Regions from separate parts of the Planococcus sp. RAB007_Raresut genome, predicted to be linked through region 2. Evidence: a T-box and tRNA genes for the amino acid it is inferred to sense, from the RefSeq annotation. Region 2 holds a T-box; the other holds one or more tRNA genes.
The links. The T-box of region 2 lies ahead of AC2Q9J_RS07500 (valine--tRNA ligase). A T-box ahead of a tRNA ligase gene usually reads a tRNA of that ligase, here a tRNA-Val.
Positions count from the first base shown of each region.

Region 1: it encodes a tRNA-Val, which carries the amino acid that the T-box ahead of AC2Q9J_RS07500 (valine--tRNA ligase) is inferred to sense. The anticodon was not compared.

Region 1 covers NZ_JBXYIF010000003.1:2-4,391, reverse strand. The annotation lists gene AC2Q9J_RS06650 (IS110 family RNA-guided transposase) at 1-900, shown strand, start outside; tRNA gene AC2Q9J_RS06645 (tRNA-Glu) at 1,091-1,162, opposite strand; tRNA gene AC2Q9J_RS06640 (tRNA-Ser) at 1,169-1,259, opposite strand; tRNA gene AC2Q9J_RS06635 (tRNA-Asn) at 1,264-1,338, opposite strand; tRNA gene AC2Q9J_RS06630 (tRNA-Ile) at 1,340-1,416, opposite strand; tRNA gene AC2Q9J_RS06625 (tRNA-Gly) at 1,437-1,510, opposite strand; tRNA gene AC2Q9J_RS06620 (tRNA-Phe) at 1,517-1,592, opposite strand; tRNA gene AC2Q9J_RS06615 (tRNA-Asp) at 1,609-1,684, opposite strand; tRNA gene AC2Q9J_RS06610 (tRNA-Met) at 1,688-1,764, opposite strand; tRNA gene AC2Q9J_RS06605 (tRNA-Ser) at 1,821-1,913, opposite strand; tRNA gene AC2Q9J_RS06600 (tRNA-Ile) at 1,928-2,004, opposite strand; tRNA gene AC2Q9J_RS06595 (tRNA-Met) at 2,013-2,086, opposite strand; tRNA gene AC2Q9J_RS06590 (tRNA-Ala) at 2,105-2,180, opposite strand; tRNA gene AC2Q9J_RS06585 (tRNA-Pro) at 2,188-2,264, opposite strand; tRNA gene AC2Q9J_RS06580 (tRNA-Arg) at 2,291-2,367, opposite strand; tRNA gene AC2Q9J_RS06575 (tRNA-Leu) at 2,401-2,489, opposite strand; tRNA gene AC2Q9J_RS06570 (tRNA-Gly) at 2,516-2,590, opposite strand; tRNA gene AC2Q9J_RS06565 (tRNA-Leu) at 2,597-2,681, opposite strand; tRNA gene AC2Q9J_RS06560 (tRNA-Lys) at 2,704-2,779, opposite strand; tRNA gene AC2Q9J_RS06555 (tRNA-Thr) at 2,790-2,865, opposite strand; tRNA gene AC2Q9J_RS06550 (tRNA-Val) at 2,880-2,955, opposite strand; rRNA gene rrf (5S ribosomal RNA) at 2,965-3,081, opposite strand; partial or broken rRNA gene AC2Q9J_RS06540 (23S ribosomal RNA) at 3,231-4,390, opposite strand, start outside.
Region 2 covers NZ_JBXYIF010000003.1:181,247-185,636, forward strand. The annotation lists gene AC2Q9J_RS07495 (AbrB family transcriptional regulator) at 168-1,220, shown strand; T-box leader at 1,242-1,460, shown strand; gene AC2Q9J_RS07500 (valine--tRNA ligase) at 1,701-4,334, shown strand.

The DNA.
Region 1 (4,390 bases), 180 kb from region 2:
AGTCATTTCCAAAATGAACGCCGCTTGGAGACGCCTTCAACCGATTGTTACCGGCAATTCAAGAAGCTGTCCCGGCATTACGCCGATCTGGACGATGAATTGACCGTCGTCCGGGGACGCCTGCACGCGGAACTGCAGCTCACGTTCCCTGAACTGACTGGCTTGTTTACGACAAAAGCGGACCTCTTTCTCCGGTTGGTGCAGTTGTTTCCGCATCCAGACCTCGTATTGGGGTACTCCAAGACAGTGCTCAAAAACCGGATTCTAGCCAACACCGAGAAGCGGATGTCCGCGAAAAAAGCAGAAGAAAAAGCCATCCAGCTGCTGGATGCCGCAGGCAGTTCCAATCCCGCAGTAAAGGTCGATGACCTGTCTTGTGAGCTGGTCCGGCTGTACGCGAAACGGTTCCAGGAGCTTGTCTTGCTGAAAGAGGCGTGTATCGAGAAAATGGCGGCGCTGGCTTCTCCATTGGATGAGTATGCTATTCTGTTAAGCATTCCGGGCATCGGGGAGAATACCGCCGTTCGCCTGCTTGCCGAGATCGGCGATATCCACCGGTTTGAGAATCACAAACAGTTGAATGCTTTTGCCGGCATTGACATCCGCCGGTACCAATCGGGCAAGTTTCTCGCGAAGGACCGCATCAATAAGCGTGGAAACAAACACCTCCGCAAATTGCTCTATATCATCATCATGAACATGCTTAAACAAAAGCGCCTGTCGCAGAACCACCTGGTGGATTATTACCAGAAATTAAAAAAAAAACCTTATAACAAATGTCATAAGGTTGCCGTGGTGGCGTGTATGAACAAGCTGCTCAAAACGATCCACCACTTGGTCACACACCAATTACGCTACGATTACAGGCTGAGCCCCTGCACCGTGGCACCTAAAGTTTAACACATTCTTCCCCTGCGAAAAAATGAAAAAGCCGGAGGTTTTTTTGGCATGCTCATTTTTAACCCGATCCACTTTCCGCCTTCAAGAAGAGGGGGAATTTCAAAAAACTTCTTTAAAGTTGAGAAAAATCTATTGACTAATCGTAAGAAAAGCGTCCTGCAAATTCATGCAGGACGCTTTCTTCAAAATATGACCCCTACGGGATTCGAACCCGTGTTACCGCCGTGAAAGGGCGGTGTCTTAACCGCTTGACCAAGGGGCCAATTACTGGCGGAGAAGGAGGGATTTGAACCCTCGCGCCGGTTGCCCGACCTACACCCTTAGCAGGGGCGCCTCTTCAGCCACTTGAGTACTTCCCCAGTATGGCTCCGAAGGTAGGACTCGAACCTACGACCATCGCATTAACAGTGCGGTGCTCTACCACTGAGCTACTTCGGAATGGTGGGCCTAAATGGACTCGAACCATCGACCTCACGCTTATCAGGCGTGCGCTCTAACCAGCTGAGCTATAGGCCCATAACATAACGTTAAAATAATGGAGCGGGTGAAGGGAATCGAACCCTCATCATCAGCTTGGAAGGCTGAGGTTTTACCACTAAACTACACCCGCAAAAAATGGTGGGTCAGGACGGAATCGAACCGCCGACACTTAGAGCTTCAATCTAATGCTCTACCAACTGAGCTACTGACCCATATTTTTTGAAAAAATGGCGGTCCCGACCGGGATCGAACCGGCGATCTCCTGCGTGACAGGCAGGCATGTTAACCGCTACACCACGGGACCATTTGGTTGCGGGGGCAGGATTTGAACCTGCGACCTCCGGGTTATGAGCCCGACGAGCTACCGAACTGCTCTACCCCGCGATAATAGTAAGAACTAATTTTCATCAAAAATAAGATGTCCACACATTTTAAAAATATGGAGGAGGAAGAGGGATTCGAACCCCCGCGGGATTTGACTCCCCTGTCGGTTTTCAAGACCGATCCCTTCAGCCAAACTTGGGTATTCCTCCGAGATAATATATGATGGTGGACCTTGCAGGACTCGAACCTGCGACCGGACGGTTATGAGCCGTCTGCTCTAACCAACTGAGCTAAAGGTCCTAAAAAAGTGGCGGCAGAGGGGATCGAACCCCCGACCTCACGGGTATGAACCGTACGCTCTAGCCAGCTGAGCTACGCCGCCTGGATCTTTATATAAAAATGGTGGAGCCTAGCGGGATCGAACCGCTGACCTCCTGCGTGCAAGGCAGGCGCTCTCCCAGCTGAGCTAAGGCCCCGTGAAAATGGTCGGGAAGACAGGATTCGAACCTGCGACCCCTTGGTCCCAAACCAAGTGCTCTACCAAGCTGAGCTACTTCCCGGACTATCAATGCTGGATGAAAAAATATGGCGCGCCCGAGAGGACTCGAACCTCTAACCGCTTGATTCGTAGTCAAGTACTCTATCCAATTGAGCTACGGGCGCTTGCTATGAATGCTGCTGTTTTTGTCAAACAAATGGTGCCGAGGACCGGAATCGAACCGGTACGGTAGTCACCTACCGCAGGATTTTAAGTCCTGTGCGTCTGCCAGTTCCGCCACCCCGGCTTAGGGTCGGCTTGTCTGCAAAAAAATGGAGCGGAAGACGGGGGTCGAACCCGCGACCTCCACCTTGGCAAGGTGGCGTTCTACCACTGAACTACTTCCGCAAAAAATGGTGCGGGTGAAGGGAGTCGAACCCCCACGCCCGAAGGCGCTAGATCCTAAGTCTAGTGCGTCTGCCAGTTCCGCCACACCCGCGTGGCAAATATGAAATTAAAAATGGTGAGCCATGAAGGATTCGAACCTTCGACCCTCTGATTAAAAGTCAGATGCTCTACCAACTGAGCTAATGGCTCATGCAATGAGTGGTGCCGGAGAAAGGACTTGAACCCTCAACCTACTGATTACAAGTCAGTTGCTCTACCAGTTGAGCTACTCCGGCGAAAGAGAAATAAATGGTGGAGGATGACGGGATCGAACCGCCGACCCTCTGCTTGTAAGGCAGATGCTCTCCCAGCTGAGCTAATCCTCCAATATGTATGCCCAGCGACGTCCTACTCTCACAGGGGGAGATCCCCCAACTACCATCGGCGCAAAAGAGCTTAACTGCCGTGTTCGGGATGGGAACGGGTGTGGCCTCTTTGCCATCATCACTGGACTATGTGGTTATTTCTGAAAGACAAGTTTTATTATATCAACTCTGGCGAGTTTTACAAGCCCTTTTTTAGCAGCTTTTCGCCTTTTTATTCTTTCAAAACTGGATAAACGACATGGAAACGGGTCAAACAAAGCAATTCATAAAAGTAATTGGTTAAGTCCTCGATCGATTAGTATTCGTCAGCTGCACGTGTCGCCACGCTTCCACCTCGAACCTATCTACCTCATCGTCTTTGAGGGATCTTACTTGCTTGCGCAATGGGAAATCTCATCTTGAGGGGGGCTTCGTGCTTAGATGCTTTCAGCACTTATCCCGGCCACACATAGCTACCCAGCGATGCCCCTGGCGGAACAACTGGTACACCAGCGGTGTGTCCATCCCGGTCCTCTCGTACTAAGGACAGCTCCTCTCAAATTTCCTGCGCCCGCGACGGATAGGGACCGAACTGTCTCACGACGTTCTGAACCCAGCTCGCGTACCGCTTTAATGGGCGAACAGCCCAACCCTTGGGACCGACTACAGCCCCAGGATGCGATGAGCCGACATCGAGGTGCCAAACCTCCCCGTCGATGTGGACTCTTGGGGGAGATAAGCCTGTTATCCCCGGGGTAGCTTTTATCCGTTGAGCGATGGCCCTTCCATGCGGAACCACCGGATCACTAAGCCCGTCTTTCGACCCTGCTCGACCTGTACGTCTCGCAGTCAAGCTCCCTTCTGCCTTTACACTCTGCGAATGATTTCCAACCATTCTGAGGGAACCTTTGGGCGCCTCCGTTACTCTTTAGGAGGCGACCGCCCCAGTCAAACTGCCCGCCTGACACTGTCTCCCACCCCGATCAGGGGTGCGGGTTAGAAGTTCAATACAACCAGGGTAGTATCCCACCGACGCCTCCCCCGAAGCTGGCGCTCCGGGTTCATTGGCTCCTACCTATCCTGTACAAGTTGCACCAAAATTCAATATCAGGCTACAGTAAAGCTCCACGGGGTCTTTCCGTCCTGTCGCGGGTAACCTGCATCTTCACAGGTACTATAATTTCACCGAGTCTCTCGTTGAGACAGTGCCCAGATCGTTACGCCTTTCGTGCGGGTCGGAACTTACCCGACAAGGAATTTCGCTACCTTAGGACCGTTATAGTTACGGCCGCCGTTTACTGGGGCTTCGGTTCGCACCTTCGCTTGCGCTAAGCACTCCCCTTAACCTTCCAGCACCGGGCAGGCGTCAGCCCCTATACGTCACCTTACGGTTTTGCAGAGACCTGTGTTTTTGCTAAACAGTCGCCTGGGCCTATTCACTGCGGCTCTCTCGGGC
Region 2 (4,390 bases):
TGGCATTGGAGTTGAAAGGAAGCACATTATTGAGAATTTCGATTTATACCCATGTTTGAGATGGATATGCCTAACTTGTTATAGTGCACATCTTAAAGCCGACCCAGCGCACATTTTCTGATACGATAGATTACATAGATTCATATGAGAAGAAAGTTGGGACCGTTTTGAAATTATTACGCACTGCGCTGGTCGCGATTGCGGCCGGCTTTATTTTTCAGCAGATCGGCATGTTTTTGCCGTGGCTTCTTGGGCCAATGCTGGCACTTTTACTGCTCAGGCAGTTTACAGAAATTGAGTTTTATTGGCCGCGTATCTTTCGTACAATCGGCCTCATCCTCCTTGGTGTCATGATCGGCGCATCGTTTACGCGTGAGTCGGTGCTGCTGATGTGGGTGGATTTGCCGTACATGCTATTTATGACGGTGTCGGTTATCATCGCCGCATTATTATTCGGGCTCCTGTTCAGCAAGATGGCCAACGAATCGCTGCAGACGAGTCTGCTCGGGTCGATGCCGGGTGGCTTGTCACAGATGGTGCTGATTTCGGAAGAAGTCAATAACGCTAATGTCACCGTTGTGTCAGTGATGCAGACGTTCCGGATTTTCCTGGTGGTGACGATTGTGCCACTGCTGACAACATTCTTTGTCGGCAGGGAAACGACAACCGCAGCCACTCAGGCAAACAATTTCTCATTTTCGCCGCTGGCATTTTTACCGGCAATCGCACTTGGCATTTTCATTTACCTGCTCATGAAAAAGTTTTCATTCCCGGCGAAGGAATTACTGGCACCCGTACTTGTCATGGCGATTGTGCAATCGTTCACCGGCAACACGCTCATCGAAATGCCGCCGCTTCTCACTATCCTAGCCCAGCTGCTCGTCGGCGCGCATCTCGGCCTGCAGATGGAGAAACTGCGGGAGAATATGAGCATGCGGCTGGCGTTTGCGATTGTGGTCAACAACGTTTTGCTCATCGCGTTCACAGTATTGATTGCTTTTATTCTGGCCGATTGGCTCCCGGAATACCTGTTTCTCGATTTCTTCCTGAGCGCGGCACCCGGCGGCATGGCCGAAATGGGGATTACGGCGCTCGCTTCGGGTGCGGACGTTGCGCTCATCACGAGTTTCCATCTGTTCCGACTGTTCTTTATTTTATTGCTTGCGGCGCCTGCAGTGGCGTATGTGCTGAAAAAACTTGACGCTAAAACAGGAAATTGAGTACAATGGATTTAATCAGATACTGATGCGTTGAAGAGGATAGTAGAATGTGCGTGCATTTCAGAGAGGAAACCGAGTGGTGAGAGGTTTTCATGGACCAGCATTTGAATGTCACCTCCGAGCAGATTCCGTGAACACGAGTAGCGGAACCCGGATGCGAATCCGTTATCGAACTTGAGAGCCAGGCTTTTTTTCGCCTGTGTATAAAGGTGGTACCGCGAAAACTCCTTCGTCCTTTAAGTAGAGACGACAGGAGTTTTTTTGTACCCTTTTTTAAGCTCAGGAAGATGCTTCAACCCATCAAAACCAAGCGCTATGGGAAAAAAGAGAAACTTCATTCAGTGGGGTTCTTGCCCACTGAATGTTAGTTGATCCATTCGGGTTTTTATGGTCAGTTGATCTCCCGTTCGAAGAACTGGGAGTCATACTGACCGTTAAAACGGGATAAAACCCGCAGCGACTAGACGAGGAGGAATCTCTATGACAGAACAGATGTCGACCAAGTATGATCCGCAATCGATTGAAAAAGGGCGTTATGATTGGTGGATCGACAACAAGTATTTCGAAGCTAAACCCGAAAGCGGCAAGACGCCGTATACCATCGTGATTCCGCCGCCGAACGTAACAGGCAAGCTGCACCTGGGCCACGCCTGGGATACGACGCTGCAGGATATTCTGACGCGTATGAAGCGTATGCAGGGATACGACGCGCTATGGCTGCCGGGCATGGACCACGCCGGCATCGCGACGCAGGCGAAAGTTGAAGGCAAGCTGAAGGAAGAAGGCAAGTCTCGCTATGACCTTGGACGCGCAGCTTTCCTTGAAGAATCATGGAAATGGAAAGAGGAATATGCAGGGCATATCCGCCAGCAATGGTCGAAACTGGGCCTTGGACTCGATTACTCACGTGAGCGCTTTACACTGGATGAAGGCTTGTCGAAAGCGGTTCGTGAAGTATTTGTTAAGCTATACGAGAAAAAATTGATCTACCGCGGTAAATACATCATCAACTGGGATCCGGCGACGAAAACCGCGATTTCGGATATTGAAGTTATCTACAAAGATGTGCAAGGCGCGTTCTATCATATGCGTTACCCGTTGACAGACGGCAGCGGCCACATCGAAATCGCAACGACGCGTCCGGAGACGATGCTCGGCGATACAGCGGTTGCGGTTCACCCGAAAGATGAGCGCTACAAGCACTTGATCGGTAAAACTGTGACGCTTCCAATTATTGGACGTGAAATGGAAATTGTAGCGGATGATTATGTCGACATGGAATTCGGAAGCGGTGCGGTGAAGATCACGCCGGCGCATGACCCGAATGACTTTGAAATCGGCAATCGCCATAACCTCGAACGTGTATTGATCATGCACGAAGACGGCACAATGAATGAAAATGCGGGCAAATACGAAGGCATGGACCGCTTCGAATGCCGCAAGCAGATTGTCAAAGACCTGCAGGACATGGATGTTTTATTCAAAATTGAAGAGCATCTGCATTCCGTTGGTCGTTCAGAACGCAGCGGGGCAGTAGTTGAGCCTTATCTGTCGACGCAATGGTTCGTCGATATGAAGCCATTGGCGCAAAAATCGGTGGATCTGCAGAAAGGCGAAAACGGCGTCAATTTCGTGCCGGAACGTTTTGAGAAAACCTACCTTCACTGGATGGAAAACATCCGCGACTGGTGTATTTCACGCCAATTATGGTGGGGCCATCAGATTCCTGCCTGGTATCATAACGAAACGAACGAAATATACGTAGGGCACGAGGCGCCGGCAGACGCTGAAAACTGGACGCAGGACGAAGACGTACTGGATACGTGGTTCTCGTCAGCATTGTGGCCGTTCTCGACGCTTGGCTGGCCGGAAGACAGCGATGAGCTGAAGAAATACTATCCGACTGACGTGCTGGTAACAGGCTATGACATCATCAACTTCTGGGTATCGCGCATGATTTTCCAAGCGCTGGAATTCACGGAAGAAAAACCGTTTGATGATGTATTGATCCACGGCCTTGTCCGTGATGCGGAAGGGCGCAAGATGTCGAAATCGCTCGGCAACGGCGTTGACCCGATGGATGTTATCGAGCAATACGGCGCCGATTCGCTGCGCTATTTCCTGGCAACCGCTTCATCGCCAGGCCAGGACCTTCGCTTCTCGATGGAAAAAGTGGAGAGCGTTTGGAACTTCGCCAATAAAATCTGGAATGCTTCCCGTTTTGCGTTGATGAACATGGAAGGCATGACGTATGAGGAAATCGATCTCAGCGGCAAGAAATCTGTAGCTGATTCATGGATCTTGACACGTCTCAATGAAACAATTGAACAAGTGACGTCGCTTGCTGAACGCTATGAATTTGGTGAAGTGGGCCGCCTGCTTTATAACTTCATCTGGGATGATTTCTGCGACTGGTACATCGAGATGGCGAAACTGCCATTATACGGGGAAGACGAAGATGCGAAGCGGATGACGCGTTCGGTTCTTGCTTACGTACTCGACAACACGATGCGTTTATTGCATCCGTTAATGCCGTTCATCACTGAAGAAATCTGGCAGAACCTGCCGACAAAAGGCGAGTCAATCACGATTGCCGAGTGGCCGAAAGTGGACCCGGCATTGACGGACCAAAGCCAGTCGTCGAGCATGAAGCTGTTGGTGGACGTGATCAAATCTGTACGGACGATCCGCGCGGAAGTTCAGTCGCCGATGAGCAAGAAAGTGCCGTTGACGATTTCGGCGAAAGACGCTGAAACGCACGCCGTGCTGGAAGCGAACTCCGCTTACATCGAACGTTTCTGCAACCCGGAAACGCTGACGATCGGACAGAATATCGAAGCGCCTGAAAAGTCGATGTCGGCAGTAGTATCCGGCGCGGAATTGTTCATGCCGTTGGAAGGCTTGATCGATATTGATGCAGAGCTTGCACGTTTGAATAAAGAGCTGGAGAAATGGGCGAAGGAAGTTAAGCTTGTTCAAGGGAAACTGTCGAACGAACGGTTTGTTTCAAAAGCGCCGGAAGCAGTTGTTGCAGAGGAACGCGCGAAAGAAGCGGACTATCTGGAAAAACACGCGACGGTTGAGAAGCGCATTGAGGAATTGAAGAATCTCTAAGATTTTTGGAAACAGATATTCCGCAAAACAGCTTGCTTTCGGGCCCACAGGAAGTG